Regions from separate parts of the Lacticaseibacillus casei DSM 20011 genome, predicted to be linked through region 1. Evidence: predicted binding sites of a transcription regulator. Region 1 holds the regulator's gene; each other region holds the start of a gene.
The links. The regulator LexA, encoded in region 1, represses DNA repair genes until DNA is damaged. The targets are predictions, from matches to a motif close to CNAACANNTGTTNG.
Positions count from the first base shown of each region.

Region 2: the regulator LexA is predicted to act here: its motif matches at 5,959-5,972, upstream of purD (phosphoribosylamine--glycine ligase).
Region 3: the regulator LexA is predicted to act here: its motif matches at 2,136-2,149, upstream of LBCZ_RS04905 (Y-family DNA polymerase).
Region 4: the regulator LexA is predicted to act here: its motif matches at 3,837-3,850, upstream of recA (recombinase RecA).

Region 1 covers NZ_AP012544.1:543,853-551,994, reverse strand. Annotated here, with positions in the region: partial or broken gene LBCZ_RS02675 (magnesium transporter CorA family protein) at 1-661, opposite strand, end outside; gene LBCZ_RS02670 (DUF488 domain-containing protein) at 745-1,101, shown strand; gene LBCZ_RS02665 (5-formyltetrahydrofolate cyclo-ligase) at 1,108-1,668, shown strand; gene LBCZ_RS02660 (hypothetical protein) at 1,860-2,801, shown strand; gene LBCZ_RS02655 (flavin reductase family protein) at 3,021-3,638, shown strand; gene LBCZ_RS02650 (AEC family transporter) at 3,660-4,607, shown strand; gene LBCZ_RS02645 (hypothetical protein) at 4,639-5,103, shown strand; gene lexA (transcriptional repressor LexA) at 5,203-5,829, opposite strand; gene LBCZ_RS02635 (hypothetical protein) at 5,956-6,150, opposite strand; gene LBCZ_RS02630 (AI-2E family transporter) at 6,625-7,791, shown strand; gene LBCZ_RS02625 (hypothetical protein) at 7,784-8,142, shown strand, end outside.
Region 2 covers NZ_AP012544.1:1,695,398-1,703,539, reverse strand. Annotated here, with positions in the region: gene purL (phosphoribosylformylglycinamidine synthase subunit PurL) at 1-1,233, shown strand, start outside; gene purF (amidophosphoribosyltransferase) at 1,209-2,663, shown strand; gene purM (phosphoribosylformylglycinamidine cyclo-ligase) at 2,660-3,670, shown strand; gene purN (phosphoribosylglycinamide formyltransferase) at 3,667-4,236, shown strand; gene purH (bifunctional phosphoribosylaminoimidazolecarboxamide formyltransferase/IMP cyclohydrolase) at 4,237-5,760, shown strand; gene purD (phosphoribosylamine--glycine ligase) at 6,190-7,434, shown strand; gene LBCZ_RS08395 (CopY/TcrY family copper transport repressor) at 7,648-8,091, shown strand; gene LBCZ_RS08390 (heavy metal translocating P-type ATPase) at 8,081-8,142, shown strand, end outside.
Region 3 covers NZ_AP012544.1:946,971-955,112, reverse strand. Annotated here, with positions in the region: gene LBCZ_RS04920 (SGNH/GDSL hydrolase family protein) at 1-485, shown strand, start outside; gene LBCZ_RS04915 (zinc-ribbon domain-containing protein) at 489-1,697, shown strand; gene LBCZ_RS16075 (hypothetical protein) at 1,782-1,952, shown strand; gene LBCZ_RS04905 (Y-family DNA polymerase) at 2,176-3,483, shown strand; gene LBCZ_RS04900 (hypothetical protein) at 3,461-3,796, shown strand; gene LBCZ_RS04895 (hypothetical protein) at 3,945-4,448, opposite strand; gene LBCZ_RS04890 (ACT domain-containing protein) at 4,471-4,905, opposite strand; gene LBCZ_RS04885 (hypothetical protein) at 5,220-5,426, shown strand; gene LBCZ_RS04880 (GNAT family N-acetyltransferase) at 5,491-6,024, opposite strand; gene LBCZ_RS04875 (sensor histidine kinase) at 6,119-7,666, opposite strand; gene LBCZ_RS04870 (response regulator transcription factor) at 7,663-8,142, opposite strand, start outside.
Region 4 covers NZ_AP012544.1:2,605,041-2,613,182, forward strand. Annotated here, with positions in the region: gene LBCZ_RS12565 (LysR family transcriptional regulator) at 1-795, opposite strand, end outside; gene LBCZ_RS16430 (hypothetical protein) at 689-982, shown strand; gene LBCZ_RS12570 (aminotransferase-like domain-containing protein) at 1,113-2,318, shown strand; gene recA (recombinase RecA) at 2,589-3,782, opposite strand; gene LBCZ_RS12580 (DUF554 domain-containing protein) at 4,258-4,956, shown strand; gene LBCZ_RS12585 (DUF7679 family protein) at 5,036-5,509, opposite strand; gene LBCZ_RS12590 (fructose-specific PTS transporter subunit EIIC) at 6,185-8,142, opposite strand, start outside.

The sequences.
Region 1 (8,142 bases):
CGACGACCTCGACTTCGACATCATGTAGCCGGCGAAGGTAACCATTGGTGTTGAAAAAGCGTTCGCCTGCCCGTAAGCTTTTCAACAAGTTTCCGGAATGATCAAGTGCGGCATCAAAGAACACCAGGCTTTTCTGCATCGCCATGAGTTGATAAAGCTGCGTGTTTTTAGCGGCTTTGCCTAAACTGCCTTCAATCTGTTTCGTTTCATCATTCAACTTGTCCATATCGATCACAAATTAGTGTAAAACCCGCCACAGCAATTCTAACGCAAACTCTTCCGGCTTGGGTGAAAGCTTCTGCTCCGCCAAGTCGTCAAACGCCTGCAAGGGATGGTCCATGACCGTAATGACGCGATCGGCCAACAAGATCATGGTTAACGGCACCGTATTAAATTGGCGGAACCCCATCTCATTCGTCATCTCGATCGGATAGCGTAACACGATTAACCCTGGAACGTCATCGGCGGGATTCAGTCCCTCAACCCGGGCATTTTCATGTTGGTCAAGTGCCGCGTCCACATATGTTTTGGGCAGACCATACTTGGTAGCCAGCGTCTGCAACTCCTGGGGCAATGGCGACTGGACCCGAATCCAATTAGCCTGATCATCCGTCGCCACCTGCACATTGCGCTGCTTTTGAATTTGATAGCACGTAATCATGTTGACACCTCTTTTGACTAGTATACCGTATCGCTATTTGAACATTCACGACTTGTCAAAACTGGTATGATAATTATGAGGTGATGATTTTGAAAGTAACACTCGAACGCATCTATCAAAAACCGCAAGCAAGTGGCTTCCGAGTACTCGTTGATCGAGTTTGGCCGCGGGGCATCAGTAAAGTCAATGCTGCCTTAGATTTGTGGGCCAAAACCATTGCACCGACAGCAGAACTGCGGAAGTGGTTTGGCCACGATCCGGAAAAATACCCTGAATTCAAAAAGCGTTACTTAGTGGAACTTGCTGCTAATCCTGATTTGCCGGATTTCATCAAGACGCTAAAAGCGCATGAACAGGATCCGATTATCATGTTATACGGTGCCAAAGACGAGACCCATAACCAAGCCGTTGTTTTAAGCGAATTTCTTAAAGATAAGTGAGTTCCCATGGCCACAAAAGCCGAATTCCGCACCCGCCAGCTTAAACGCCTTCAGGAAGCTGCCGATGAAACTCAGGCAGCTAGCGAAACACTAATGGCGACTTTAATCAAGACAATCGTCTGGCAACAGGCTAAAAGCATCGGCATCACGGTCAGCGACCCTTTTGAAGTCGCCACAGCTCCAATTATTGCTGCAGCACATGCAGCTGCTAAAGCCGTTTTCTTACCGCGCGTCATGCCAAAACGCCAGATGGTCTTTCTGCCAGATCCCGGCCATGAGCACCTCGTCAAAAGTGCTTTTGGTATTCCCGAACCTGCCTACCAAGCCGACTTGGTTGAGCCGGCTCCGGATCTTTTAATTGTGCCCGGAATCGGCTTCTCATTGGCAGACAGATATCGTATCGGTTTTGGCGGCGGCTACTTTGATCGCTTTTTAGCCGAATATTCCGGCCACACCTTAACACTGGTTCCGCCAGTCATGGCCTTTCCGCAGCCTGATTGGCCAGTTGATCCGTTTGATGTCCCGATTGAAACCTTAATACTGGCTAACGGGGACATGATTAGGTAACAATTGTATTAATCGATTGACTGAGCGGCATTTGGCTGCACTTGATATCAAGTGGCTGGCAGTTTCGTTTTAACCAGTCAAAAGGCGCCAGGCAAGTTGCTTGCCGGCAGCCTTTTTAATTCTGCTTGTGTTTCAAACCTGCTTACCCTAATATTGGGGAAAGGCTTTCACCATATTTCAGGAGGCATTTCATGCGACGTGAACGTATTCGAAAGAATCGAAGGAGGCTTTACCTCACATTAACCGGCATTGGTGCGGTCGTTATTTTCATCGGCGTTTTCGTTTGGCTGGTGTTGCGCGGCGCCAAGGTTCAAGGACCGACAGCTTCGTCTTCCGCCACCAGCATTTCCATTTCATCAACGGTCACCCGCTCATTTAAAAGTGGCACTTACACCGCTTCCGGAGATGTCACGGATACGAATGGCGATCACCATGATCTGACGGTTTATGTGAAGTTAACCTCGTCAAAAACCTATACGCGCTTAATCATTCTTGACGCGGGAAGCCAACCGCAAATTATTAACGATACTGGCGATGTCAAACAGAAAAAAGGCAAGTTAACGCTCAGCTCGGAGCACGCCAATGTTTATACGTATGCCAGTGCGAAAACTTACAAGCACAATCAGCCGACAACAACGGTCGAATATGCCGCAGAAGGGGCAACCGGCACTGTGCATAATTACACGAAGGCCTTGAAAAAGGAGCTCAACAACAGTATCACCTTAAAAGGCAAAACACCGCACAATTATCGTTACCTAACAACCAGCCTGCCGTTGCAACGGTCAAAGAAGAAGCTTCTTAGCCTTGATGATTTCAAGACGAAGCAGACCGCTTCAAGCTCTGAATCAAGCTCAGCGACGAGTGAAACGTCAACTTATCAACCATCGCAATACAGCGAACCATCTTCAAGAGTTCCCGTAACGCCAACACCTTCTACTGCACCGAGTGTAGAAAGTGAGCACAGCCAAGGCAATAGCACCAGTCAGACCGGTGGTAGTATTGGTAATAATGGCACATCAAATAATAATGGTGCTGGCAATAACGGCCAGACAACACCGAACAGCGAACCCAGTAGCCAAGCACCTTCCCCGGCTCAACAGGTCAGCTCTTCTTCCAGCAGTCAATCGCAATGAAAGACAAATTAACTGGCTAAACGTTTCGATCGAGCAGTGTTTGAGATCACATTCATCTCTAACACTGCTTTTTTCGTCAACACGTCATGGTCATCTAACAAGGCAAAACGCACTGCTTTTGACGCCACCCCGCGCCTGCGCTAAACTTGCAGTCATGGCGTGCCTTTTAGGTCTCCCACCATTTTCATGATTCTTATTCACCAGCCATCGGAGGCTATTATGATCAACTTATCTGCCAATAAGCTATCACCTCGCGAGCAATACAAACTGCTGTCTGGCAGCATCATTCCCCGCCCCATCGCGTGGATCACGACACAAAGCACGGCCGGCGTTATCAATCTTGCACCATTTTCATTCACAACCGGCATTTCTAATCAGCTGCCATTACTATCTGTGTCGATCTTGCGGGACGGCCAGCAGCCAAAAGACACGGCGGCGAATCTTTTGGCCCGTCATGAGGCAGTTGTCCACATGGTCAGCATTGATCTCACCAAAGCGATGAATCAAACTGCGGCCCGATTAACCCCTGATCAAAGTGAATTGAACTTAATTGATCTGCCATTAGTGGCCAGTACCGAGATTCAGGTACCCGGGCTGCAAGCCGCGCGTATTCGCTTTGAAACGCAACTTTACCAATATGTACCGATTCGTGATCGTGCCGGGGTGATCATCACCGATCTATTTATTCTGGAAATTCGACAGTTCCACTTTGCCGATACGGTGCTTGATTTGCCAAGCTTACACGTTAATCCTGCCGCTTTAGCACCGGTAGCCCGTCTCGCCGGTCCTACTTATGCCGAACTTGGTCAAACTTTTACGTTACGGCGGCCAAAATAATTTATAAGGAAGTGTTAGTATTTGACCGCATTTATCTCAAGCGTCTTTGGCGTTTTGGAAATTCTCATTTTGATCATTCTCGGCTATTTTTTGACCGTACGTGGCTGGTTTAATAACCATTCGAGCAAGGTAATTGCCAAAGTTGTCACCCAGGTCGCCCTGCCAGCGTATATGATCGTGACCATCGCATCGAAATTCACGGCTGACATGCTGCTGCGGTTACTCCCAAACTTGTTGTTTCCGGTCTTGTCCATGATGATGCTTTTCGCGTTGTCCTTTTTGGTGTGTTACCTGTTAAAGGTTCCAAAGTCGCGAAAAGGCACCTTTAAGTCCATGTTTTTCAACTCCAACACGGTCTTTATCGGCCTGCCAGTTAACTTGGCCTTGTTCGGTCCTCGCAGTTTACCTTATGTCTTGGTCTATTACATGGCCAACACGACGATTTTTTGGACCATCGGCGTCTACCTTATTCAAGGCGATGGCCCCAAACCAGCCCGCTTTAACCTTAAAAAGGCTTTGGGGAAGGTTTTCTCCCCGCCTTTACTGGGTTTCATGCTGGGAATTGTGTTGGTTTTACTGAATATCAAGTTGCCGGCTTTTTTGATGTCTGATCTGACTTATATCGGCGATTTGACGGTTCCAGGCTCCATGTTCTTTATCGGCATTGCCTTACACGAAGCTGGGTGGAGCCAACTGCGCCTCAGCAAGGAAGCACTCGGCATCTTCAGCGGCCGCTTTCTTTTCGCCCCACTGTTGATGACAGCACTGGTCGCCTTTGCCCCGGTTCCGACGCTGATGAAGCAAATCTTCATCCTGCAATCCTGCATGCCGGTCATGACCAATGCGCCGGTTGTTGCCAAACTTTATGACGCCGACGCTGACTATGCTGCGATCATGGTCACGGAAACCACGCTTCTCTCCATGATCGTCATTCCCATCGTCATGACCTGCATTCAATTCATTCACTAGGAGATCGCCATTGAAAAAATTAGTTTGGCTCATGTTATTACTTATCCTGAGTGGTTGTTCTCAAGGCACGCCGACTGCCAAATCATCATCAACGCGATCAGCCACCAGTGAACAGGCATCAAAGCCGGTAAAATCCCGGAAAAAGGCAAAAAAGGCCGTGCCTAAAGCAACCTTGTCCACCTTGGTCGGTCACGCATTTGTCCAGCAGGATGATCAAAAGAAAGCGATTCGCGTGTTGTCGTCAACCAGTGGCTATTACCTCGAAACGCTGTCGAACCAAGACGGCGATTTTGAAAGTAAGGATCAGGGTATTTTTGCGGCCCAACTGACTTTAAAAGGGCGAATCTTCACCTTCACCGGCAAAGCCCAACCACAGGCCACCAGCAACACGGTTCAATTCCAACTTACCAAAAAAGGATTATTGAAGCAGCTTCCGGATGGTCCATTTTACAAAAAGGTACCAAAAGATGATCTTGATCAGCTTAACCATCCTTGATGGCAGCAACTGTCAGCTCAACAAAAAAAAGCATTTGCCACGCACACTCGATTGAATGTACGCGGCAAATGCTTTTTTAGCTGGCTTTATTAGTAGCACTTATACAAGCGCAGGACGATACAAACTCACAACAATGCCGAGAATCGTCACATCCGGGAAAAACATGTCTTCCATATCATCATTTTCCGGATGAAGGCGAATACCGTTCTTTTCTTTGTAAAAGCGCTTGACGGTGGCTTCATCTTCTTCAGTCATTGCCACGACAATCTGCCCATTTTCGGCGTCGTTTTGCTTCTTCACAATAATCTGATCGCCATCAAGGATGCCGATCTTGATCATGGAACTGCCTTGAACCCGAAGCATGAACAGCTCATCAGCCGAGTATGGTAGGTCATCCGGCACCGGAAAATAGTCATCGATATTCTCAATGGCAGTAATCGGTACCCCGGCCGCAACGGTACCGACAATCGGAATACCTTCCGCCTGCACGCCGATAAAATCGCGCCCTGCTGCAGTCACTTCGATTGTTCGCGGCTTAGACGGGTCTTTAGCGATCAATCCGGCCGCCAGCAGTTTTTCTAAGTATGCTGCAACGGTACTGGAAGAACTAAGGCCAACTGACTTGCCGATCTCGCGAACTGTGGGTGGATACCCATGATCCTCGATCGCGTCATAGATGGTTTGTAAAATCTGTTTCCAACGTTTTTGACTCGCTTGTGTTGGCATCCGCTCACCGCTCCGTTCTCATTTGTTACACTCAGCATACCAAACCGAACGAACGTTTGCAATCATTTTCGCCGTCGTTACCCGAAAAAATCCGCAGTCATCATGGCTGCGGATCATTTCATCAAATTAGTTATGCAATAATGGCATCTTATGCATCTGACGCCGATCACATCTGCTCTTGATGACTGCATAGAAGAAGCTTAGGAAAATATCCAGAGCCATCAACAAGATGCCGGCCGTCGCATAGTTGCTAAATAACAGCAATGTTGCGACCAGGGTCAGAGTTATTAATGTCCATTTAGCCCCGCGAAGTAAATTCATATGGGGTCACTCCTCTCCGTATCGGTAAAACCGACATTGACTCACCGTTTTGGTTGTGACTTTATCATACCTGATTTTTTTTATTTGTAAAGCTTTTGTATATGTAAAATTTACATTTGATGCCATTATTTAGGCATTTTTAATATTTGTAACGGCTAATCGGTGTTTTTGTAAATTTATTGTAACGGCGCCGATACCTTCTTCGAACCATTTTAGTTAACCCTAGCCTCGAAAAATCATGGCTAGTCTAGTATCATTGTTATACAGAAGCATCCGACGTCTGGCGGGTAGAAACTTCGAAAAAAATGACTCGTGTGCAATCAGCTGACTTGTAAAAAACGGCAACTGCACGTCGAAGCTTTCTTGGTTCACCACAGATCTCATGCTCAACTTGTCGTCTTTTGTAAAGGTTACCAATGACACCGCTGATTAAATCGCGTCATAACCTTTAACGTCCTTAGAGGAGGATCACCTGTGAAACGTACCGACTCATGGTTCTACCGCCGCTTCATCAACAACAAGTTCATGGTCTTCTTAATTGACCTGCTTTTGGCCCTGCTGGTTATCTTTGTTTTTACCAAAATTGCTTGGGTGTTCCAGCCTGTGGTCGATTTTCTCGGTATCATCGCGCCGCCGTTCATTTTTGCCGGCATTCTCTTCTATCTGACAGTTCCGATCATTAATCGCCTTGAGAAAACCGGGCTGCATCGCGGTTGGGCGATTGCGTTACTATTCGTCGTTTTGATCGGTCTTCTCGTCTGGGGGCTATTGCGCTTCATTCCGGCGGTAAGCAACCAAATTACCAGCATTGTCGATTCGGCACCGCAAATTTTTACGGAAATCGGTAAATGGCTGGATGACTTGAATGATAAGCAAAATGTTTTATCGCAACATGACCTCAACAACATCGCCAGCGAAGTCCAAACATTCTTCACCGGCAAGCAAGGTGCTTTCGTCACCGGTACTATCTCGCAGCTGCAAAATCTGATTGGCATTGTCGGCAATGTTGTCATCACGATTTCGACAGCACCGATCATTCTCTTCTTCATGCTTAAAGACGGCGACAAGTTCACGCCGATGGTGCTGCATATTATCCCCACCAAGTTCCGTGGATCCGTGAAACAAATGCTGCACGAGATGAATGAAAAAGTCGGTTCATATGTTCAGGGCCAAATCACGGTCGCGCTGTGCGTGGCCATCATGTTCATGATCGGTTATTCGGTGATTGGCCTGCGTTATGGCTTAATTTTCGGCTTGTTGGCTTGCCCATTGAACCTAATTCCTTACTTTGGTTCGGCACTGGCAATGATCCCGCCACTTATCATGGGCGCGTTGACGTCGCCAAAAATGATTCTGGCGGTCATTATCGTTTTCTTCATTGAATGGTTAATTGAAACGCAACTTATTTCACCACTGGTAATGGGCAGCAAGCTCGAATTGCATCCCATTACCATCGTGGTGGTCTTGCTCACGGCCGGCAATCTCTTCGGTTTAGTCGGGGTTATTCTCGGCATCCCGGGTTTTGCCGTTTTGAAAATTGTCGTGACCCGATTCTTCAGTTGGTACCAGCAGGTTTCCGGTTTGTATGAAACCGACAGCCCGACTGATGACGTTGATCAAAAAGGAGTCTCTCATGAATAGTTTTAATGTCTTACTGATCGGCTTAGACATCGTGTTGTTAGCCCTCGCTGGTTATTATCTATATTGGCAACACAAAATTAATTTTGCCTCACGCTATGCGGTTTCGCAACTTGTTTGGGCGGTGTTGCTTGGTTTTTGGTTCATGACAACCCGCGTTAACAACATGCCGTACATTGTGTTCATTTCAATCTTCCTAGTGTTGTCCATTATGGCGGGCACAGGTGGCTTGGCCCCAACGCGACTCATTGCAAATGGGTTGCTGGCCCGGGTTATTCCGTACACCAACATGTCCAGTATCACGTTGACACCTGTCAGTCTGCCTAATGGCCAGGAATTGGTCGTTGCGGTTTT
Region 2 (8,142 bases), 1.2 Mb from region 1:
GCCGGTTTTGAACAAGAAGTTTTGGATGTCTTTGCTGCCTATGATTTAGATGCAGCAGTTGTTGGCCACGTGATCGAAGGGCATCAATACAAACTTTATCACCATGGCAAATTGGTTTGTGACGTGCCGGTTAGCTCTTTAACCGATGATGCCCCGGTTTATGAACAAGAGGCTAAGCAGCCGGAGCGTCTGGCTAACCCGGCGCCTGATTTTGATCCGATTGTGACAGATCCGGTCGCAACCTGGAAAGCAATGATGGCGATGCCGACTATTGCCGACAAGGCATCCTTGTACCGGCGCTATGACGCGCAAGTGCAAACCAATACCGTGGTTCTTCCAGGCAGTGATGCCGCAGTTATTCGCGTGCGCGGGACGCATCGGGCACTAGCGATGACGACCGACAGTAAGGGACGGTATCTCTATCTGGATCCGCAAGTCGGTGCCGCAATGAGTGTCGCCGAGGCCGCACGGAATCTGGTTGCCAGCGGTGCAGAGCCATTGGGCATTACCGATTGCCTCAACTTTGGCGATCCGACCAAGCCTGAAGCGTTTTATGAACTTGCCGAAGCAGCTAAAGGCATTATTCAGGCAACCAAAGCGTTTAATGCACCAGTAATTTCAGGTAATGTGTCACTGTATAACGAAACGAATGGGCACGCGATTTATCCGACGCCGATGATCGGGATGGTGGGGCTGATTGAAGATCTCGGCACCATCACGACAGCAGCCTTTAAGCACGCCGATGATTTGATCTATCTGGTTGGTGAAACGCATGGCGACTTTAACGGTAGTGAGTTGCAAAAATTGCAAACCGGTGGCGTTTCCGGTCGATTGTTCGATTTTGATTTAGAAGCAGAGCAGACCAATCAGGCATTTGTTTTAAACGCAATTCGTCAGCACTTGGTCACTGCTGCCCATGATTTGAGCGACGGCGGTTTGCTGGTGGCACTTGCAGAAATGGGCTTTGCCAATGGTCTGGGCGCCAAGATTAAGGTGACGTTGCCAACCAGCTGGGGCTTTTCCGAGACCCAAGGCCGCTTCTTGATAACGGTGGCACCAGAGAATCAAGCAGCATTCGAAGCTTTAAACGGTTCGGCCAAACTGATTGGCCATGTCCAGGCAGCACCACAATTCGACGTCACAACGGTCAGTCATCAATTTTCGGTGGCCTTGAGCCAGCTTCAAACTGCATTTGAGGAGGCACTCCCATGGTACATGAACCAAAAGGCTTAAATGAAGAATGCGGCGTCTTTGGTATTTGGGGTAATCCCAACGCTGCCAGTATTACCCATCTAGGCATGCACACGCTGCAACATCGGGGACAGGAAGGCGCCGGCATCGTCGGCCTTACCAAAGAAGGCATGCGGCGCCATTATGGTTTGGGACTGCTGAGTGAAGTGTTTACCAACACCGATCAATTACGGCCATTGATGGGGCGGGCAGCTTTGGGCCATGTCCGCTATTCAACAGCAGGTGGCCGCGTACTTGAAAATATCCAACCGTTGCTTTTCCGGTTTTCTGATGAGTCAATCGCTTTAGCGCACAATGGCAATTTGACCAATGCGATTAGCTTGCGGCGGGAACTTGAAGATCAAGGTGCCATTTTTCAATCGACTTCGGATACCGAAGTGCTCATGCATTTGATTCGTCGCCAGGTCGGCAAGCCTTGGTTGGTTCAATTAAAAACCGCGCTGAATGAAGTTCACGGCGGTTTTGCATTTGTTTTGCTGACCGAGCATGGCTTGTATGCAGCCGTTGATCCCCATGGCTTTCGACCGATGGTGGTTGGTGTCATGCCAGATGGTGGGTACATCGTTTGCAGTGAAACGGCTGCCTTAGATGCGGTTGGCGCCGACTTTGTTCGCGATGTTCAACCCGGTGAATTAATTACAATTGACGACGCCGGGTTGCACCTTGATCATTTCACGACAGATACCACGCTGGCCGTTTGCTCAATGGAATATATCTACTTTGCCCGTCCGGATTCTGACATTCATGGCATCAACGTTCACCAGGCGCGCGTACGCATGGGTGAACGTTTGGCCAAGGAACAACCGGCCGACGCCGATATTGTTGTCGGTGTGCCTAATTCATCATTGTCAGCCGCGATTGGCTATGCCAAGGCCAGTGGTATTCCTTACGAAATGGGGCTGGTCAAGAGCCAGTATGTGGCGCGGACATTCATTCAACCGACACAGGCATTGCGTGAAAAAAGCGTCAAAATGAAGTTGAGCGTCATCAAACCGGTCGTTGCCGGGAAGCGGATCGTTTTGGTCGATGATTCGATTGTGCGCGGAACCACTTCCAAACAAATCGTGAGATTACTAAAAGAAGCCGGAGCTGCGGAGGTTCACCTGCGCATCGCCAGTCCGCCGTTGCGGTTCCCATGCTTTTATGGCATTGATTTTCAAACCACCAGCGAGTTGTTTGCGGCCAATCACACGGTTCCGGAAATGCGAGATTTGCTGAATGTGGAGTCACTTGGTTTCTTATCGACACAGGGGTTGGAGGATAGTGTCGGCTTGCCGACCACGGCTCCGAATGGTGGGTTATGCGTCGCTTATTTCACCGGAAAATATCCGACGCCGCTTGACGATTATGAATCCGACCTGAATAAAGAAGTTGCGTCACTCAAAGTTAATGTTGCGGAGGTTAGCGCATGACAGATTACAAAGACGCCGGCGTTGATATTAAAGCCGGTGACGAAGCGGTGCAACGAATTGCCGCGTTAGCCAAGGAAACAACGAATGAAAATGTGTTAGCTAGTGTTGGTGGCTTTGCGGCGGCATATCGGTTGCCGTCTGTCCCGCAGCCGACTTTAATCAGCGCCACGGATGGGGTTGGAACCAAGTTGCTGTTGGCCTTGCAGTGCGATGCGCATGAAACGGTTGGCATTGATTTGGTGGCGATGGTGGCCAATGACTTGCTTGCTTCAGGCGCACAGCCATTGTTTTTCCTTGATTACATGGCAGTGGATCATTTGGATGTGGCGCGTGCCGAGTCCGTGGTTCGCGGGATTGCGTTCGGTTGCCAACAGGCCGAGATGGCGCTTATCGGTGGTGAAACCGCTGAGATGCCGGATATGTACCCGCAACATCACTATGATTTAGCCGGCTTTGCGGTTGGCGTCGTTTCGGCACCAAAAAGATTGCCGCAGAATGTCGCTGCAGGTGATGTGTTAATTGGCTTACCAAGTTCCGGTGTCCATAGCAATGGCTATTCGTTGGTGCGGAAATTATTGGCCGAAACCGATTTAGGCAGTCAGACACTTGAAGACGGCTCGGAAATGATGCAAGCGCTCATGCGGCCAACGCTGATCTATGTCAAGCAGGTGTTGCCGCTGATGCAACAGGGTTTGATTCATGCGGCAGCGCACATTACCGGCGGCGGGATTACCGAGAATCTGCCACGAGTGATCCCTGATGGCTTAAGTGCCCACGTTGATCCGCAAGCATGGCGACGGCCGGAACTTTTTGATCGTCTGCAACATGCCGGTCATTTGAGTGAAAGCACGATGCGGATGACCTTTAATCTTGGCATCGGTATGATTTTGGTAGTCGCTAAGGAATCGGTTTCCGCAGTCCAGACGGCCTTGCCAAGCAGTAAAGTGATCGGCGAAGTTGTTGCAGACCCAGCGGAAAAGATTCACTGGCAGGTGGCAGGCGAATGAAAGCATTAGCTGTTTTTGCATCAGGGAACGGAACCAATTTTGAAGCATTGTTTGAGGCTTCGCAGACGCAGGATAGCAATTTTCGTATTGTGGTGGTGGTTTGTGATCGGGCACGTGCCCCGGTGATTCGCAAAGCAGCTCATCATCAGATTCCAACCATTGTCGTGAATTTCAAGGACTATGCCGATAAAGCGGCAGCCGAAGCTCACATTTTGACGGCGCTTCCGCCAGTCGACGCGTTGATTCTGGCTGGCTACATGCGCATTATCGGTCCGACCTTGTTAGATGCATTTCCTCGGCGCATTATCAACCTGCATCCGGCACTGTTGCCAAGCTTTCCCGGGCGCCAAGGGATTAAGGATGCCTTTGATTATGGCGTGAAAGTAACCGGCGTGACCGTCCATTATGTCGATGCGGGGATTGATACTGGCGAAATCATTGCCCAGGATCCTGTCCGGGTACTGCCCGGCATGACATTAGCCGAATTGGAAGCCGCCATTCACCGTCAGGAGCATCACACTTTTCCGGAAACTGTCAAGAAACTCATTCAAGAAGGAGCGATTTAAGTGAAACGAGCATTGTTAAGTGTCTCTGATAAAACCGGTTTGGTACCTTTTGCTAAGGGATTGATTGAACGGGGCTTTGAACTGATTTCAACTGGCGGGACGCATCGTGAACTGTCCGATGCAGGTGTGGCTGTGACCAGTGTTGAAGATGTGACCGGTTTTCCGGAGATGCTTGATGGCCGGGTTAAGACACTGCATCCTAAAATTCATGCCGGTATCCTGGCGCGCCGGGATGATCCCAAGCATGTGCAGGCGTTGGCCGATCATCATATCCAGCCGATTGACGTGGTGTGTGTGAATCTGTACCCATTTGCCGAAACCATTAAACGGCCGGACGTGACCCGCGCCGAAGCTATCGAGCAAATCGACATCGGTGGGCCTTCTGCTTTGCGTGCCGCAGCTAAAAATAGCGATAGTGTCTGGGCGGTGGTTGACCCGGCTGATTATTCAGCGGTTTTGACCGGCCTTGATCAAGATGATGCGGCGTTGCGGCAGAAACTGGCAGCCAAGGTTTTTGCAGTAACGGCGGCTTATGATGCCCAAATCGTTCATTACTTAGATTCAGAACCATTTCCGGAGCAATTCACCCCGACTTACCACAAGCGCCAAGACCTGCGCTACGGAGAAAATAGTCATCAAAAAGCAGCATTTTATGTTGAACCGAATCCTGATCCGACGAGTCTGGCGGCTGCCAAGCAGTTGCATGGCAAAGAGCTTTCTTATAACAACATCAAGGATGCTGATGCGGCTTTGGCGATGTTGCGTGAATTCAAGCAGCCGGCTGTTGTGGCAGTTAAACATATGAATCCTTGTGGCATTGGCTTGGGCGAAACGATCGAAGCTGCATGGGACAAGGCGTATGCGGCAGATCCGATGTCGATCTTCGGTGGCATTATCGCGCTAAATCGCCGGGTAGACTTAGCAACGGCCGAAAAAATGCACAAGCTCTTTCTTGAAATTATTATGGCTCCGGCATTTGATAATGATGCCTACGAGATTTTGGCCAAGAAGAAGAATGTACGTCTGTTGACGATTAATACGGCCGATGTGCCAGAAGAACTGGGCACCGAAACGGTTTCAATTTTTGGCGGCCTACTGGTACAGACGCGCGATGATAAGACGGAAACCCCAGCGGACATGACCGTTGTAACCAAGGTGCAACCGACTGCTGATCAGTTAAAAGCTTTGGCGTTTGCGCAAACCGTGGTTAAACACGTGAAGAGCAATGCGATTGTGGTGGCCCAGGCAGATCAGACGTTAGGCATTGGTGCCGGTCAAATGAATCGGATCGGGTCAGTCGAATTGGCATTGACCGAGGCGCAACAAAACGAAAACTTTGCCGGCGCCGTCATGGCCAGTGACGCCTTCTTCCCAATGGACGATTGCGTCGATTACGCCGCGAAACACGACATCAAAGCCATCATCCAACCAGGCGGCAGCATCCGCGACAAAGACTCCATCGCTAAAGCAGATGAATACGGCATCGCCATGGTAACAACGGGTGTGCGGCACTTTAGGCATTAAGAGCGGAGAGCGTGAGCTGGCGCGGTTAGAAGTCGGAGTATAAGTGGCCTTAGGCGTGATGGCCCGAACTTGGCCATTACGCCTAAGGTCCTTATACGTAGACTTCTGCGCCAGCGAACGCGTTTTGGCGCCAGAAAGCTGCAGTGCAGGTCTTGGGCCATTGCGGTCAAGGTCCTTACACGCAGGTTTCTGGGCTGGCGAACGCGTTTTGGCGTCAGAAAGCTACAGTGCTGGTCTTTGCCATTTAGGGCTAGATGTCCTTATACGCAGACTTCTGTGCCAGTGAACGCGTTTTGGCATCAGAAAGCTGCAGTGTCGGTCTTAGGTCATTTATGCTCAACACCCTCACACAAAATTTTTACGCCAGCAAACGCGTAAATGCCACCCTCATCACCCACAAATATGCGCCCATACGCGCGAGGAGGTTCTATGAAAAATGTTCTTGTCATTGGCGGCGGTGCCAGAGAAAGTGCCCTTGCGCTAAAATTCAATCAGTCGCCACAAGTTGACCACGTCTATGTGGCACCCGGTAATCCGGCTATGACGCTTTTAGGCGTTGAGCCAATCGGTATAAAAGAAGCCGAAGTGCCGGAACTGATTCAGTTTGCCCGGGATCATCAGATTGATTTGACGTTTGTCGGTCCTGAAGTACCCTTGGCGGCTGGCATTGTCGATGCTTTTCAAGAAGCTCATCAGCCAACTTTTGGCGTGACGAAAAAACTCGCCCAACTCGAATCCAGTAAGACGTTTGCCAAAGACTTTATGCATCGCCACCATCTTCCGACCGCTGCCAGCAAAACCGTCCACAGCGCACTGGAAGCCCATGCCGAGGCGACGCTGATGGGATTGCCAATCGTTCTTAAAAAAGATGGCCTTGCCGCCGGAAAAGGGGTCATCATTGCCCAAGACGCTGCTGCCTTGGACGATGCAATTGATCGACTTTACGAGGGGCACCCAGATGCAACGGTGCTTATTGAACAATACCTTGACGGCGAAGAAGCATCGGTAATGGCGCTTTTCAACGGTCAAAACCGCGTGATTTTACCATTATCACAGGATCATAAACGCCGTTTCGCCGCCGATCGTGGTCCTAACACCGGTGGCATGGGCGCCATTAGCCCGCTACCACAGTTTACTACCGAGCAAGTAAAGGCAGCTGAGGCATTAGTTGATACGACGTTGGCGGGGATGCAGGAGGACGGCCTCAGTGGGCAAGGCGTGATGTATATCGGCCTGATTTTTACCGCTGATGGTCCTAAAATTCTGGAATACAACATGCGCTTTGGTGATCCGGAAACACAGGTGCTGTTACCTCAGATCGAAAATGATTTTTATCAGTTGGTAACGGATTTGTTGAATGGTCAACAACCTGATTTGAAGTTAAATGGCCAAGCTTACGCGTGCTTTGTTGCGGTGAATCCGGATTATCCCGGTTCAGGATTAAAGCAGGTCCCGGTGATTGTGCCAAAAGACTGGCCGATTGGCACCTGGTTGCCAGCAGGCGTTAACCAGACGGAAAACGGCTGGGTTAGCAGTTCAGGCCGAATTTTCTCGGTCGTAGAGGCGGCATCAACTCTTTCTGAAGCTATTATGAAGGCTAAAAAGGCCATGGAAAGTATCCAAGGGGTTTTGGATTATCGCACTGACATTGGTTTCCATGCGGTCAAAGCCTGAAGAAAACAATCAGCGGTAAAGCCTGATTTTGGCGAATAGCATTAACGAAATAGGCACTGTGACAGTTCCTTGTCGCGGTGCCTATTTGTATGTCCATTTTTTCAGGATGCGCAGGCACTTCCAAATAAAATCAAAAAATTGATATTGACATTCATCGTTTACAGTTGTAAATTATAAGTGTTGAAAGATTACAAGTGTAAACGGAGGCCAATTATGGAAACACCAACAGTCGACATCTCCCAATCGGAATGGGAGGTCATGCGTATTATTTGGACACTCGGACCTTTAAAAAGCAGCACGCTTGCCGCTATTTTGGCGGATAAGATGGGCTGGAAGGTTGCAACTACCAAAACCTTTTTAGGACGCTTGGTTAAAAAAGGCGCACTTGTAACGGAAAAACAAGGTCGTGAATTTTTGTACCATGCTACGGTGGGCGGACAAGCATCCATGGATGCAGCAGCGAGCGAGTTGTTTAGCCATTTATGCCAGATGAAAATAGGTAAGACCTTGGATCACTTGATAACGCACGTTACTTTATCAAAACAAGACATCAACGACCTACAACAAACATTGACAGCTAAACTGCCGGATGCACCGACAACGGTCAGCTGCAATTGCTTGCCAGAAGGGTGTAAGGAGGAAGTTCATGAAGGATAGTAAGATGAAACATGCAAACGGAACGACTGGAAAAACCAGTGAGATGCAACA
Region 3 (8,142 bases), 400 kb from region 1:
CCGTTACTGAGGCAGGCATTGCCGAAGTCGGTAAAACTGCCACGAATCTCGGCGTCCCGGCGTTGTCAAGCTTAGTGGCGCAGCAGCCGGACGTAGTGACGATCGAGTTTGGCACCAATGATGCTGTGGGAGGCGCGTCCACCTCAGCGCTCAGTGCTTACCGCCAAGCCCTCACAACCATTGTGACAACGCTGCAAGAAAAGACCACCGCCCAATTGATCCTCATGACAACTTGGTCGCCGAACAACGGGCCGTATGCCGCCGCGGATTTGCAATTTGACGCTGTTGTCAAAGAGATCGGCCGTTCTCACCATGTGCCGGTGGCTGACTTGGCGACGATCTGGCAAGGCCATGATGATGTAACCGGCCCGGCTGGCACCGCCATTCCCGACTTTGCGGCTAATGGTCCGCGCGACACGTTTCATCCTAATCAAAAGGGGCATGATCAAATCGCTGCCCTACTCATCAAAACTTTGGAGGAATGATCCATGCAAGCATCTTTAAAATTTTGTCCTAACTGCGGTCAACCGATTGGCCCTGATGATGACTTTTGTCCAAACTGCGGCTTTGATTTGCGTGCTGCGCGACAACAGGCGCAAAGCACAAGTCAAAAAGAAGCAGCCAATTCACAATCGTCACCTGCCACTCCTTCACCCATCGCTTCTTCCACAACGGCTACTGCCGAACGTCGCCGCCCACCACGATCACCACGGCGCTGGCTGCTCGTAACCGGGATTGCCGTGATCTTAATACTGGGAATCGCTTATTTTGCTGGTGCGACTTATTACAGTCAGGATCGGCAAGTCACCGAGCTGGCCGAAGAAATGACCAGTGGGGATGCCGATGATATGGCGGAAGTCGCGGTAGCCAGCGATGGCACGGCGTTGCACGAGGACGATTTGAAGCCCCTTGCGCAACTTATCAAAAACCGCAGTGATCGCAGTCTTCTGCATAGTATGATTATGGCTAAGTCGACCAGCGGCACAGTTCAGATTGTCAAGGCAGGCCATGAGCTGCTTATTTTTCCAAAATATAAAGTCAAATTAGGGACCGCCGATGCTGTCGTCAAAACCAACCTTAAAAATGCCACACTCACTTTGAACGGCACGCCAGCGCAAGCCAAAGCGCATGACGGCCAATATATCATCACCGGCCAACTACCAGGCGTCTACACGCTTAAACTCAGCGGCACGCATGACGGCTCAACCAAAGATTTCACGCGGGAAGTTGTGATCCCGCTAAAAGGTCAAGCATCGGATTTAACTTTAGATGCGGCAACGGCTTCCTCCAGTACCACATCTTCCAGTACCACCGCATCGCAAAATTCACATCCAGACAGCAATACCCACGACGATGACAACGATGACGATTATGATGACAATGGCGTCACGAAAACAACCCGCCAGTATCCTTCCGACACGTCAAAACGCAACGACAATCATTCCACCAGTGGCATTGTTGGGCGCTGGGAATCAGGCGACCGGGCAACGTTCACTTTTAATAGCGATGGCACTTATACAGCGGCCAATAACGGCACACCAAGCAATGGTAAGTGGGAAGTCGTTTATCGTGACGGCAATGTCTTCAACATTAAATTCACCAAGTCTGATGGCGGCAGTGTCGTTGAACCCTTTGCACTTGATGATGAAGATCTGATCGAAACCAATCTCAAAATTAAATGGGAACGCGATGACTGATTTGTCCGCATCCCCTTTGTCATTGATGCCATGGTGTTATACTAATGGCAGTATCCGAATTTAATTCGTTAGGAGGCGGATCGTATGACATCAGATAAGTGGCGGCCATTAGTGGTCACGTTAATCGTCATTGCCGCCATCTTTGCCGCCCTGTTTATTTTGGAAGTCTTTAACAATGGCGGTGGCATGGGAACAGCCCACGGCAGCATGATGCGCGGCATTTCGTCCTGGCACATGGGCGGTTGCATGCGCTAGATGTTTGCATTTTGATAGCTTCATTGATGCCCCTGTTTGTGCATATGCACAGCAGGGGTTTTTATGTGGCGCTGAGCGTGAGTCGGCGCGCTTAGAAGTCGGAGTGCAAGTGGCCTTGGTCGCAGACTTCTGCGCCGGAGAGCGCGTTATAACATCCCCCAAAAAATAAATAACTTGCCTAAGCAAACATATGTTCGTATAATGATAAACAGAGGTGATCTTCATGGCCTATGATTATCCACACGAACCGCATCGGGTCATTTTTTTGATTGACAATAAGTCCTTTTACGCCTCAGTCGAAAGCATTGAGCGTGGACTTGATCCGCTCAAAACCATCCTAGTTGTGATGTCTGAACAGGAGAACACCAACGGCGGACTCATTTTAGCGACTTCGCCTATGGCCAAAAAAATGTACGGTCTCAAAAATAATGTCAGTCGCCAGCGCGATCTGCCCAACGAACCGCATCTGATTGTCGTTCCGCCACGCATGAACCTCTACATTCAGAAAAATCTGGCCATTAACGATATTTTTCGTCAATTTGTCGCCGATGAAGATTTATGGCCCTACTCAATCGATGAATCCATCCTTGATATGACCCATACTTGGCGACTGTTTGGAAAAACACCAGAGGCAGTTGCCAAGCTCATTCAATCGACTGTTCAACAGCAGCTAGGTCTGCGGACCACGGTCGGGATCGGTGAAAACCCGGTGCAAGCCAAAATTGCCCTTGATGTTTATGCCAAACACAGTCCTGATTTGCTTGGCATCATCAAGTATGCGACGGTCCCGAACACCATCTGGAAAATTAACGAGATGACCGATGTCTGGAGTATCGGTCACCGCACAGCAGCGCATTTAGCGCGCATGGGCATTACGAACATGTACGAACTCGCCCATGCGAATCCCTATGCCTTAAAACAGGAAATGGGTATTATCGGCACTCAGCTGTTTGCAACCGCTTGGGGCGTTGATCGCACCAAAATCAGCAAGCGCATCGTGACCCGCCAGCCAAGTATCGGTAATTCCCAAGTGCTTCCGCGCGACTATAGCAATCAATTCGAAATCGAAATTGTCATCAAAGAAATCGGTGAACAGGTCGCAGCCCGCTTACGCCATCATCATAAACGTGCCGGTGAGCTTTCACTGGGTATCGGATTTTCATATGCAGAAAGCCAGCAAGACGGTCGGTCCGGCTTTACGCAAGCAAAGCGGATTCTGCCGACCAATCGCAACACCGACATTGTTGCAGCGTTGCGCGAGATTTTTCGAAAGAACTGGCATGGTGAAGTCATCCGTAACGTTGCCGTCTTCACATCCCGTCTGGCACCTGACACCGGCGAACAACTCAACTTTTTTGAACCGGTCGATCGCCAAATCAAGGCCACTGATCTGGAACGAACACTCGATACGATTCGCAGTCGCTTTGGTTTCAAGGCGTTGGTGTACGCCAAAAGCGCGATGCGTGGCGGCACAGCCATTCAGCGTGCATCACTGGTAGGAGGACACAATGGCGGCAATAGCTATGACTAAAGACCTTAAAATCATTGTGGAACGGTTAGCGCCACTATTTAAGCGCAAACGAAACACACGGTATTGGATCTCACTGGTGAATCAGACCTACACGCCAGCGTTTAACTTCTTTTTTAACATCCAACCCAAGGACCAGCGGCAGCGCTCGATCCCTTTGCATAGTCTGCACGGCTATGATCTTGCCCAGTTAGAGGCTTTCCTTGGTTTGTTACGCAAACAAACGCAATTAACCATTGAATTTGTCGGCTTTGAAGACATGCGCTGGCCGCAAACCAACCGAGTTATTCAACGACGTGCCCGTCTTGATGAATGATGCCCTACTTGGCAGTCTGACTGCGTGCCTACTACAGCTAAAAACTGAATATTGGGTCCAAGAAAAAAGCCGGTCTCAGACAACAAGACCGACTTTTCATCATGATTAGCACTAATTGATCGATGCCACCATCAGACGATTGATCAAATTAATAGGCAATCGTATAAGAGTGGCGTTCATCAAGCACAAAGGCCTCAGCCATCTCGGGGCCATGCTGGGCAAGAATCTGATCCGCTAGATAAGCCTGAAGATCTTCATGGAAGTAGGTTTCAAACCCAAAACTCCACGCCTGCACCAAATGTTTACCTTGGCGCCGTCCGGCCTTAAAGTTCTCATAAATTGCGTGGTAAATGGAACGACCCGTTAACCGGACGCTTACTGGCAAGACAATACGTTGATTGCCATGCCGGAAACGCGCATTAACCGTCCGAAAAGTCATGAAGCGAATAATGAGCAAAACACTTGGAATCATAATGCTTAAGCCCACTAGTGCGACAAAAATGATGCTCAAAACAAAGCCAACAGCACTAACTGCCATGGCGCCGGAAATCACGACGCTTAGGCCAATCACAAACAAAATCAGTAACAACGCTGGAAATAAAGCAACGCCAGCGACTAAAACCCAGAGCAACAATTTAATTGCTATTTTCATAAAGCCTCCAAAAACATGCTGTTTATTCAATGGAAATCAGGTGCACATCACTGACACCGCGAATGCCGCCAAGTTTAGTAGCGAGATCATCGAGGGTTCCTTGAAGCGCCGAAATATCAAATGATATAACGACACTTGCCCAGTTGTGGATCGGAATATTCTGGTTAATGGTCACAATGCTGGCTTGAGCTTGTGACATCACAGTCAAAACTTCCGACAAAATGCCGCGATCGTGATGAAGCATCAATGAAATGACCGCCTTACGTGATGCCATTTCATGATCTGGTAAAAACACATAGTCCTTGTATTTGTAATAAGTGCCGCGGGAAATGCCAACTCGCTTAACCGCTTCGCTCACCTGTTTAACTTCGCCATTTTGGAGCAATGCCCGCGCGGCAATCACTTTGCCGACCACGTCCGGAAGAATCGAACTGTCAACAATATAAAACTGCTTCACGCGAATCCCCCCAAAATGAACCGACTGCCAGTATGCGCTTCTCACCGACAGACATCCGTTCGAATATGTTCATATTGTAACAGTCATTGCCACTTCTGAAAAGCAATCGTCAAATTGTAAAAGATTTGACATGTTTTCAGGAAAATAAGCTCTCTTTACTTATAACACTTCGCCAAGCGCTGTCAATTCCACTTTAGGTAATCTCCGTTATAGCTCGATAGCTGCACCTATTTCATCAATGAACCTTTAAACGTCTGCTATTTTGCAGTAGGCTGATGGTGTCTTTGAAGGGAAAAGCATGAGGGGGCTTTTGAATGAAGATGCGGCAACCGTATCATTTATCTTGGCAATTACTGACAGTGGCAATCATCATCGCGTTTATAGCGTTTGTCGAATACTGGCCGCACCTGAGTGATGACGCGTTAATGGGCAGCGGGCTCATCAGTGGTGGACTTTGTATCGGTGCATTACATATGGCGCACCACGTCACCGACACGTCCAAAAGTCACAAGAAAAAGTAACACCTCTTGCCAGACAAAATGAGCTGCGGTTTTAACCGCAGCTCATCACTGTTAACGCCTGATGTTACTCCAATGTTTCAGCTAAAAAAGGATGCGCGTAATTGACTTTTCCGCGCACGCTAGCCAAAACGCCGGGGACCAGCTCCTTAATGAGATGGTCTTCGGCCACGATCGGAAACGGTGGCTCGAGTCGATAGTTTGCGGCCTTGCGAAAGCCGATGCGGCCGAAGAACTGCCGATCGCCGATGACGCTGACAAAATCGCGACGTAGATCTGTGGCCCGCATATCGAGCTCCGAAACAATCGCCATCCCTAATCCACTGCCTTGATAATCAGGTGCTACGGCCAAAGGGGCCAAGGCCACACCTTGCATATGGGCATCAGGCGTAATGGTGACTGCAGTCATCAATCCGTAACCGACTAAATGACCGTCGATGGTCGCCACCACTTCCAGCGCTGCATCATAATCAACGGTGCGTCGTAACTCAGCGAATAACGCTGCTTCTCCGTGATAGCCGCGCTTGCTGCCGCTAAATGCGGTTTGCAATAAGGCGTCTACCTCGGCAAAGTCGTTTTGCTGTATTCGTCGAATGGTCATAATTGTCTCCCTTTTGTTATAATAATTTTATTATACACGTTTTAACGTTTCGGTGACGTGCTGTTTCGATATCACTGCCATTTTTGAGGATGCGTTATTTATTTGGCTTAGTCTGCTGATCTGAGCCACTGGTGGTGTTGGCTGTCGAGTCTGGCTTGGTCGCAGCTGAATCGCCTGATGGCTTTGAACCGGTTTGCTTCTTTTGCTTAGGTGCCGTCTCTTCATCAGGGAAGATTAAAGTAAACGTGGTACCTGATCCTAATTCAGAGTCAACATCAATGGTGCCGCCATGCAGGCCCATCAGTTGATGGACAATGGCCATACCTAGACCGGATTCGCCGTATTTCGTATTTTTCCGCGAAGGATCAGCTTTATAATATCGCTCCCAGATGTTCTTTATCTGATCTTTGGACATACCGATGCCGGTATCACTCACCCTAAACTCGGTTTGGTGGTAGCCTAATTTCCCATTAATCGTAATTTGTCCATTTTGCGTAAACTGAACCGCATTTTGGACAATGTTGAACATGATCTGAACAAACCGGTCGTGGTCGGCATAAGTTGGCAGCTTTTCCGGTGCTTCAATCGTAATCTTGTCGCCAGCTTCTTCGGCTTTTTGTGCCAGTTGTTCGGCAATATTATCAAGATCCTTGCGGGCGTTGAAGGTATGTTTGCTCAAAAGAATCTGATTCGTGCGAATCTTTTCATAATCAAGGTTCTCGTTGACCAAGCGAATTAAACGATCGGTCTCGTTACGCATGAGTTCAATGCTCTTCCCCTTGCTTTCTTCGGGAATTGCATCATAAGCCAAGCCTTCCAGCAAGCCGTTAATCGTCGTCAGCGGTGTCCGCATTTCGTGAGCTGCATCCGCCATAAACTGCCGGCGCCGATCTTCTTGCCGCTGAATTTCCTGCTGGCTGGCTTTCAAAGACGTCACCGTGTCACGAAAATCATCCGCTAGTTCTGCCACTTCATCATGGCTGCGGCTTTTCATTTTAACGGTCACATCGTAGTTGCCTTCCGCCACCTGATGCGTCGCCTGGCGCAGTTGATTAATGCGGCGAACCTGATACGACGCAATGAAGTAACTGATAATAAAGGCCGCCAAAGTCGATAAAACGAAAGCGATGAGTAAGTTGTGCTCGGTCTTGTTAATCGAGCTTTGAATTTGCTCGACCGGTGCAAATGCCGCAATGACAAATAGTAGTTTCTCACTCAAAAAAACCGGCTGGTAATAGATCGTCATATTTTGGGACAGGCCGCTCACAGGATTCGTCATCAGCTCCGGTACGGCAACGGCTGAACCTTGTTTTAACTTTTTCCAGTAACTTGATTTAATCGCTGCCATCGGGCTTTTTTGTGAAACCGGATACTTAGCCACGTTGTTCGCATCATAAATAACAAAATGCACGTGTTGATCGCTAAGAATCTCCTCGGCATTTTGGATAAAGCGTGCATTGATCACGTAAGTATTTTCATCGACAGCGTTGTTTTTTAAAACGTCAGTGTACTGTTCAAGCTGCTTAAACCCATTTTCCCAAACTGTATTGGTTGTCGAACGAATGAACAGAATCGACACAATTACCAAGGTCACCATGATAACTGAAAAAAAGCCGATTAACTGTTGATAGAGCATTTTCATTGATCAAGCCCCGAATCATCAAACTTGTACCCGACGCCCCAAACGGTTTGAATGATTTGCGGACCGACCTTTTCGATCTTTTGACGCAGCTTTTTAATATGCGCATCGACTGCGCGTTCGTCACCATAGTATTCATAATCCCACACCAGCTGAAGTAATTGTTCGCGGGAAAAGACCTGCTTGGGGCTCTTAGATAACGTGTGCAACAAGTCGAACTCTTTGGGTGTCAGACCTTCGATTTGTTTGCCATTCAAATAAGCTTCACGCGTCTTGGTACTGAGCTTGAAATGGTCGGTTTCAACGTCAAAGCCATCCTTCTTTTCCTCCGGCGCCGCCTGCTCCGCACCGACTTCGGCACCAACTTCAGCGCGGCGATGCAACGCCTTGATACGCGCAATTAGCGTAATCGGCGAAAACGGTTTGGTTACATAGTCATCCGCGCCGAGTTCAAGTCCCAGCACCTGGTCACTTTCAGT
Region 4 (8,142 bases), 860 kb from region 1:
CACCTGCTGCATCTTTTGGACAGAAGGTGATTTTTTAATGGTCGGATTAATCACCAAACATAACGTCCGGGAAAATGGTTCAGAAAACGGATAAACATTAACATCCCCCACCAACTTCTGCAAGGCCAGTTTGGGTAAAATGCCAAGCCCCAAGCCCGACTCAACCATTGATAAAATACTTTGGTCATCAATTGAGTAGTTGATGGTGTTTGTCGACACATGATAACGGTCCAAAGCGCGCTTGGTATCGCGGTCGTAGTCGATTTGTTGAAGAATAAAGTTCCGCTTTTCGACATCCGCCTGCGTCACTGTTTTACCATTCTTGGGTTTGAAGCTTTTCGGCGTGATACAGTAAATCGGATCTTTCAACAACGGCTCCACGACCACCCCCGGGCCAACCGGCAGTGATGAAAATCCCAGATCAGCCGTCCCCAATCGAACGGCATCCACAATGCGATTGAAGGTCCCTTGAACCACGCTGATTTCAATGTGCGGATACCGCTTTTTAAACCGCTGAATAATCGTGGGCAGCCAATTCGTGGACACCGACGAAAACGCGCCGATGCGAATGCGCCCGGTATTGACGCCATTGATGTTATCGGCAACCTGTGACAGTTGCTCCTCAAGATTTTGAATACTTTGAATAATCGGCAACACCTGCGCACCGTCTTCGGTTAGGGTCACGCCGGTGCGATTGCGAATCAGCAGCGGAAAGCCTAGCTCGCTTTCCAGTTGGCTGATGCTGTGGCTGACCGCACTCGGTGTGACATTTAATTCCGCCGCCGCTTGCGCCAGTGTGCCGCGTTCAACGACCTTGCTAAAAACCTCATACGAAAAATTACCCGTGATATTTTTTCTTCCCTTTCACCGCGAAGCTGAAGTGACAGCGCTTGTCACTTCAGCAAGACAAATCCCGTCACATCAATCGCCAAGCGTGTTCGTTCTTTTTAGCATGAACAATATTCAACTTAACCTGAAATAGTTGAGCTTTACTCAATCATACGAGCCGTTTTACACTAGTGTCAATAAGAAAGCGTTGATCGGATTTTTGAACCAGCGCGACGAAGGTATCGCGCCGCTTCTTGCATCGATACCAAAGGGGGATTTTCATCATGAAATTCGCAAAACGTACACAAAAAACCGGTAAATCAGGCTTAGAGGATCTGTTCGCGGCTTCCGGCCCGAATGTGATTTCCTTTGCCGGCGGTTATCCGGATCGCAGCCTGTTCCCGACTCAGCAGCTCAACCGCGCTTTTAAGCACAGTTTTACCAGCGGCGATACCGAATTGCTGCAATACGCCAGCACTCAAGGCTACCTGCCATTACAGGAAAAGATTGCGGCGCGGCTGCGAGCCACCGGTATGCGGACACGTGCTGCCGATATCATGATGACGCAAGGTGCCCAGCAAGGCATCGATCTGGTCGCGCGGTTAATGCTTGATCCTGGCGACGGTCTGGTGGTTGAAGCGCCAACCTACTTAGGCGCCTTGGCTGCGTTTAATGCTTATCAGCCAACTTATTACGAAGTGCCGATGCAGGACGATGGCATTGACATCAACGCTTTGCAACGAGTCTTGATGAGCCGTTCCGTCAAGTTCATCTACACGGTACCGGATTTTCAAAATCCAACCGGCATCGTGATGTCGCTTGCCAAGCGGAAGGCCATGATTCGCCTTGCCAATCAATACGACGTAATGATCCTCGAAGACAATCCTTACCGTGATCTTCGCTATGATGGCAAGCCACTGCCTACCATCAAATCAATGGATACAGAAGGCCGCGTCATCTATCTCGGCAGCTTCAGCAAGATCCTCTCACCTAGCTTGCGAATGGGCTGGTTAGTTGCTGCACCGGAACTTTTGAAAGAGCTGATCGCATTAAAAGGCGGCAGCGACCTGGAATCCAGCAACCTGACCATGCACGGCATCAATGATTACATGGAAGAAAACGATCTGGATGCGCACATCAAGCAGATTCAGGATCGCTACCGGGAGAAGAAGGATGCGATGGTCGCCGCCATGACCCGCTACATGCCGGCTGAAGCCCACTTCAACAATCCTGACGGTGGCTTCTTCCTATGGCTCACCATGCCGGCTGGTTTTGACATGGGTGCCTTCATGAAGCAGCATCTATTGCCGGAAAACAACATCTCCTATGTGCCATCGGCCAATCTATATGCGACCTCCGCGCAAGTCAACGGCGCCCGGCTCAACTTCACCGGCCCGACCTTAGATCAAATTGACACCGGTATCAAGGCATTAGGCGATGCTTTGAAAATGGCATTGCACCAGCCTACTTTGGTTGCCGAGCGGGCTTAGTTCCCTGACGAATCGTGTTGCTTAGGCGGTAAACTTTACAAAATGACAAAGTAACCATCACATTTTCGTCATACTTTGCCAGTAGTATTGGCACCATAGAAATGAGCCACCCACTCATTCCTAAACCCCAACCTAATTTTCATTTTTCTCCTCCAAAGAAAAAGATGATTGGCCCCCATCCGATCATCACCCCAAAAAAGGCTCGCTGCGTTTTGGCAGCGAGCCTTTTGTTGTGGACCGATAACTTTTCGAAAATAATCAACGTGATGCTTAAACTAACCGATCAACGCCAAAGCTTGATGGATCATCTTTCTTGTCATCCTGCTTTTCATCGGCCTCAGCTGGCTTTTCAGTCTTGGCTTCGTCAGTTGACTTGACGTCTTTTTTAGCATCCTTCTTGTCGTCGTCCGTTTCTTCAGGCTTCTTAGGTGCGGCCTGTTCACGGATTTTGGCTTCGATTTCCTTAGAAATTTCCGGATGTTCATCCAGATAATGGGAGGCGTTCACAAGTCCTTGGCCTAAACGCTCTTTGCCGTAGTTATACCAGGATCCTGACTTGGTGATGACATCAAACTTACTGTCTTTTTCCGTCACTAAGTTGATCATGTCGGTGTTGTGCTCAATCCCATGGCCAAATGACATCGTGGTTTCAACCGTCTTAAATGGTGGTGCCACCTTGTTTTTGGTAACCTTCAGCTTGCTGGCAAAACCGATCACATCTTTGCCATCTTTGACTTGCTGGCCTTTTTTAACCTCAATACGAACCGAGGCATAGAACTTCAAAGCGCGTCCACCCGGTGTGACTTCCGGATTGCCAAACATCACGCCGACTTTTTCCCGCAACTGATTGATAAAGATGACCAATGTATTGGTATTGTTAATCGACCCGGCCATTTTACGCAGTGCTTGCGACATTAACCGCGCTTGTAAGCCGACATGACTGTCACCAATGGCGCCTTCGATTTCAGCCTTGGGAACCAAAGCGGCAACTGAATCAATCACGACAATTTCCACGGCGGCAGATTCGATCAGCATTTCGGCAATTTCCAATCCCTGTTCGCCCGAGTTTGGCTGGGATAACAGAAGGTCGTCAATGTTAACCCCCAATTCAGCCGCATACTTTGGATCCATCGCGTTTTCGGCATCAATATAAGCTGCCTTGCCGCCGGACTTTTGCAACTCTGCGATCGTCTGCAGTGCAATCGTGGTTTTCCCGGTACTTTCAGGACCATAGATTTCCACAATCCGGCCGCGTGGCAACCCGCCGACACCAAGCGCCAGGTCCAGTGAAAGAATGCCGGTCGAAACAACATCAACCTTCAGTTCCGGCCGATCACCCATTTTCATCACGGCGCCTTCACCAAACGCCTTCTTGATTTTCTGCAGCGCCTTTTCTAATTCGGTTTCGCGATCTGTGGTATCAGATTTTGTATTTGCATTCTTTGTGGTCGTTTTCTTCGCCATACTTGTCTCCTTAATTACGCGTCTATAACGCTTAAAATACACTAGTTACATTATCGAACATGCGTTTGTTTTTTGCAAGCTTTTCGTTCAACAAAACGGATTTTTCTGCGTGCCAAATTGGTTTCCCTTCTATTTTACCTGAAGCAACCGGGCGATTGGGAAAAATCTGCTGTTATTGATGGGCTGAAAAGCGTTTGCTGGGGCAGGAGTCTGCGTGTAAGGGCCTCAAGACACAAATGGCCAAAGCCTGGCCATTTGAGTTTAGCGGCCACGAGTTCTCTGCTGCGTCTCGGAAACGCGCTCACCGGCGCAGAAACCTGCGTGTAAGGACCTTGGGCGCAATGGCAAAAACCGCCATCACGCCCAAGGCCACTTACACTCCGGTTTCTGAACGCGCCAGTTCGCGCTCTGTTGAAAACATGCTATGATGGTTCGGTCAGTGATGGCAATCATACACACAAGGTGGAGAAAAATAATGATGTTCATGGGTTCCTTTGTCAACGGCTTAACCATTATCGGCGGCGGTCTGCTTGGGCTGGTTTTGCACAATATTAGCGACAACGCCAAGGACACGATTACCAAAAGTCTGGGACTTGGCACGTTTGCGCTAGGCATTCAGATGGCGTTGCAGACCAAGAGCTTCATTGTCATCATCATTAGCCTGTTTCTTGGTGGCCTGCTGGGTGAGTGGCTGCATATTGAAGACGGCATGAATCATCTTGGTCTCAAGTTGCAGGAGCGCTTTGCAAAAGGCAACAGTCACTTTGCAGAAGGTTTCGTCACTGCTACTTTAATCGCCGTCATCGGTGCCATGAGTATTCTCGGTGCGATTCAGGCCGGCGTGTCCGGTGATAACGCAACACTTTACACAAAAGCGGTCATGGACGGTTTCATGGCCATCATGATGACCGCTTCACTTGGCATCGGCGTTATGTTTTCCGCTATCCCCGTGGTCTTGTATCAAGGTACGATCACGCTGTTAGCCAGTTTCTTAGTCCAGTTCATCCCCAAAACCTTGTTGGCGACGTCCTTGCGCGAAATCGGCGCAATTGGCGGTTTGATGATTCTAGGAATTGGTTTGAACCTCATGGACATCACCAAGATTCGAATCTCCAATCTTTTACCGGGATTACTCGTTCTCCTGGCGATTCTAACAGGTCAGTATTTTTTATAAATTAGGTATCTAAAAAGCAGGCCGCGCCTTGACCTGCTTTTTAATAGTCTGTTACCTATTACTATTTTTGCGGCTCCGATCAGAAATTAGGAATCAATCCTTGCCGGCCGCTTTGAAAACGCCGATAAACCACTTTACAATGCCAATCACGGATTTTGGTCAAAATGCGCGAATTCGCATCGTGATACCAATAGCGCAGATCGTCTTTAATGTACAAACGATTCAACCATGCATGATCATGCCGCAAGAATGTGAAGCTCTCAAGTAAATCCTGCTCGCGCCAGACATCTGGCAACAGAAACTGGCTTCGCGTAAAGCGTTTTAACTGCCTTCCCGAATAATAAACCCGTTCAATCCGGCCGATGAAAAATGCGGTATGCCCTTTACCGACGTATGGCGCCATTGGTGCGACAATCAGTCCACCGCGCAGCCGCTCAAACCAGTCAGTTTGCGGACTTACCTTAATTGCATGCGTAACATCTTTGGGTAACCGGAAGTCCAAAACCAACCCATCCGGACGGCGAACCCGTACAACGATATGTTGCTTCTTCATGTTACCACCCCACTTACCTTGGCCCCTAAGGCGACTTGTACTGCTGAAAAAAGTTTAACACGAAATGTTCGGATTTGCATAAAGAACGTTTGTTTCGTTAATTAACCCTCCGCCAAACTAACCAACCTCGGCGACGCAAGCGGTGAATTCAAATGTGAACACAATCACCACAAAGATATAATAGAATATTGCATTTGCCTTCACATTTCATTCACACCCTGTCTGTAGTATAAGAAACATAGAAATGAGCTACCCACTCATTCCTAAAACCCCAACCCAACTTTTTCATTTTTACTCCTCCAAAGTAGAAATCGTCGATCGTCCCCCAAACGATCAGACACCCCCAGCAGGCCGCCCACCCAGCGGTCTGCTTTTTTGGTGTGAGCGTGAGCTGGCGCGGTTAGAAGCCGGAGTGTAAGTGGCCTCGAAACCAAATGGCTGGGTTTTGGCCATTTGGTTTCGAGGTCCTTACATGTAGGCTTCTGCGCCAGCGAACGCGTTATAGAAAGCGGAAATAAATTGGCTCTTTGCCTCCAATAGAACGATCTTCAGCCAAGGCTGGCGAACGCGTTATAGAACACGAAAGCCCTCCCCTCACATTTGCCTCAAATAGAACATCCTCTAACGCAAAAAAAGCCCCCACACCGGGAGACTTCTCACGCCTACAAACATACCCTAGCGTTTAAACAACGCATACAAAGCATCCGGCGTCCGTGCCGCCTGAAACGCCTTGACAAAATCCTCATGCGTCAGCAACTTTGCCGTATTCGACAAATACTTCAAATGACCACCGCTGTCATGTTCCGGAATCAAAAACGAAATCACAGCTGTCACCGGTTTACCATCAAACGTCTTCCAATCAACCGGCTGTGCCAAATGCAACACCAGCATTGCTGATTGCTTAATCGTGGCATCCTGTGCATGCGGAATGGCGATACCTTTTTCCATGCCTGTCGAACCTTCTTCTTCGCGGGCAACATACTTTTTAAAAATCGCATCGGCATCCGTGGCAAGGCCATTTTTAACCGCCATGTCCGCCAAGTAGTGTAAGACATCGTCACGCGTTTTAGCAGGCACATCAACTTCGATGTTTTCCTTACTCAAAATGTCACTCGGGTCAAAGGTTTCGTTGGCCTGATCATCGACCGGTGCCGGCTGGTTGCGCACCGGGTCAACCTTCACTGGTGCCGCGGTCGCATCGTCTGCAGCTCCTTCCGCTGCCACAGCCGCTTCAACCACGCCGGTTTTCACGCCGCGTTTTCTAGCAGAGCGCCCGGCAATCATGGCTAAAAGAACGCCTGATGCAGCCGCACCAACCAAAATCCATGCGACCCAGAGAAACGGTTTGTTCACCAGTGGCAAAACGATGAACCCACCATGGGGTGCCGGCACTTGAATGCGCGACATGTATGTCAGCACTGCCGCAATCGCTGAGCCAACCATAAAGGCAGGAATGTTCATCAGTGGATTTTTGGCTGCGAACGGGATCGCGCCTTCGGTAATATGTGTCGACCCTAGCAAAGCATTGACGTAACCGGCACTGCGCTCGTCACGATTGTAAGCTTTAGGATTCAGCAAAACCGAAATCGTGGTCGCCAGTGGCGGCGCAATGCAGGCGGCTGACACACCGGCCATGAAAAAGTAATTACCTTGTGCGAGTAATGCGGTACCTGTCAGATACGCAGCTTTGTTAATCGGACCACCAAAGTCGGCAGCACACATGACGCCAACCACAACGCCTAAAATAATCGGGCTGGACCTTTCAAGTCCTTTTAACCACGCCATCAAGCCGAGATTCATCGCCTTCATGGGCGTGTTGATCAGATACATAATCGAACCGGCAATGAAAACCCCTAATACCGGATAAAGGAAAATCGCTTTTAAGCCACGAAATTCCTTGTCAGGCATAAAGGCAAACGCTTTTTGTAACATTAGAATAACCAGTCCGGCCATGTAGCCACCGACAATTGCGCCTAGGAATCCGGACCCGTTGCCGCCGTTGTAAGCGATCATCCCGACTGCCATGCCCACAATTAAGCCGGATCGCTTCGCCACGGCTTCACCGATGTATGCTGCTAAGACCGGCACCATCAAGCCCATCGCTGCACTGCCGACCGCATTGAGCATGGCCGCGAATTGGTTGTATTCGGCATTCTTCGGGTCAGCCGAGTAAATCCCCCAGAAAAATGAAACAGCGATCAACACCCCGCCGGCAACCACTAGCGGCAGCATGTGCGAAACCCCGTTCATTAAACTGGTATAAATCTTGTTGCCAATGCCGGCAGTGCTGGTTTCAACGTTTTCATCGGCACTAGCCTTGGCTGTCCCGCCTTTTGGCATATAAACCGGCGTACTGTCACTTAAAGCTTCCTTGATGAGTTTGTCCGGCTCGCGGATACCCGCTGCCACCGGAACATTGACCAGCGGCTTACCGGCAAACCGATCGGCGTCCACATCAATGTCCGAAGCGATGACAACCCCTTTGGCCCCTGAGATCTCAGCCTGCGTCAATGGGTCATCCACACCGGTCTGGCCGTGCGTTTCCACTTTGATCGTTAGGCCCATCTTTTTGGCGGCCTGTTCCAACGCTTCTTGCGCCATATAAGTATGCGCGATGCCGGTCGCACAGCCGG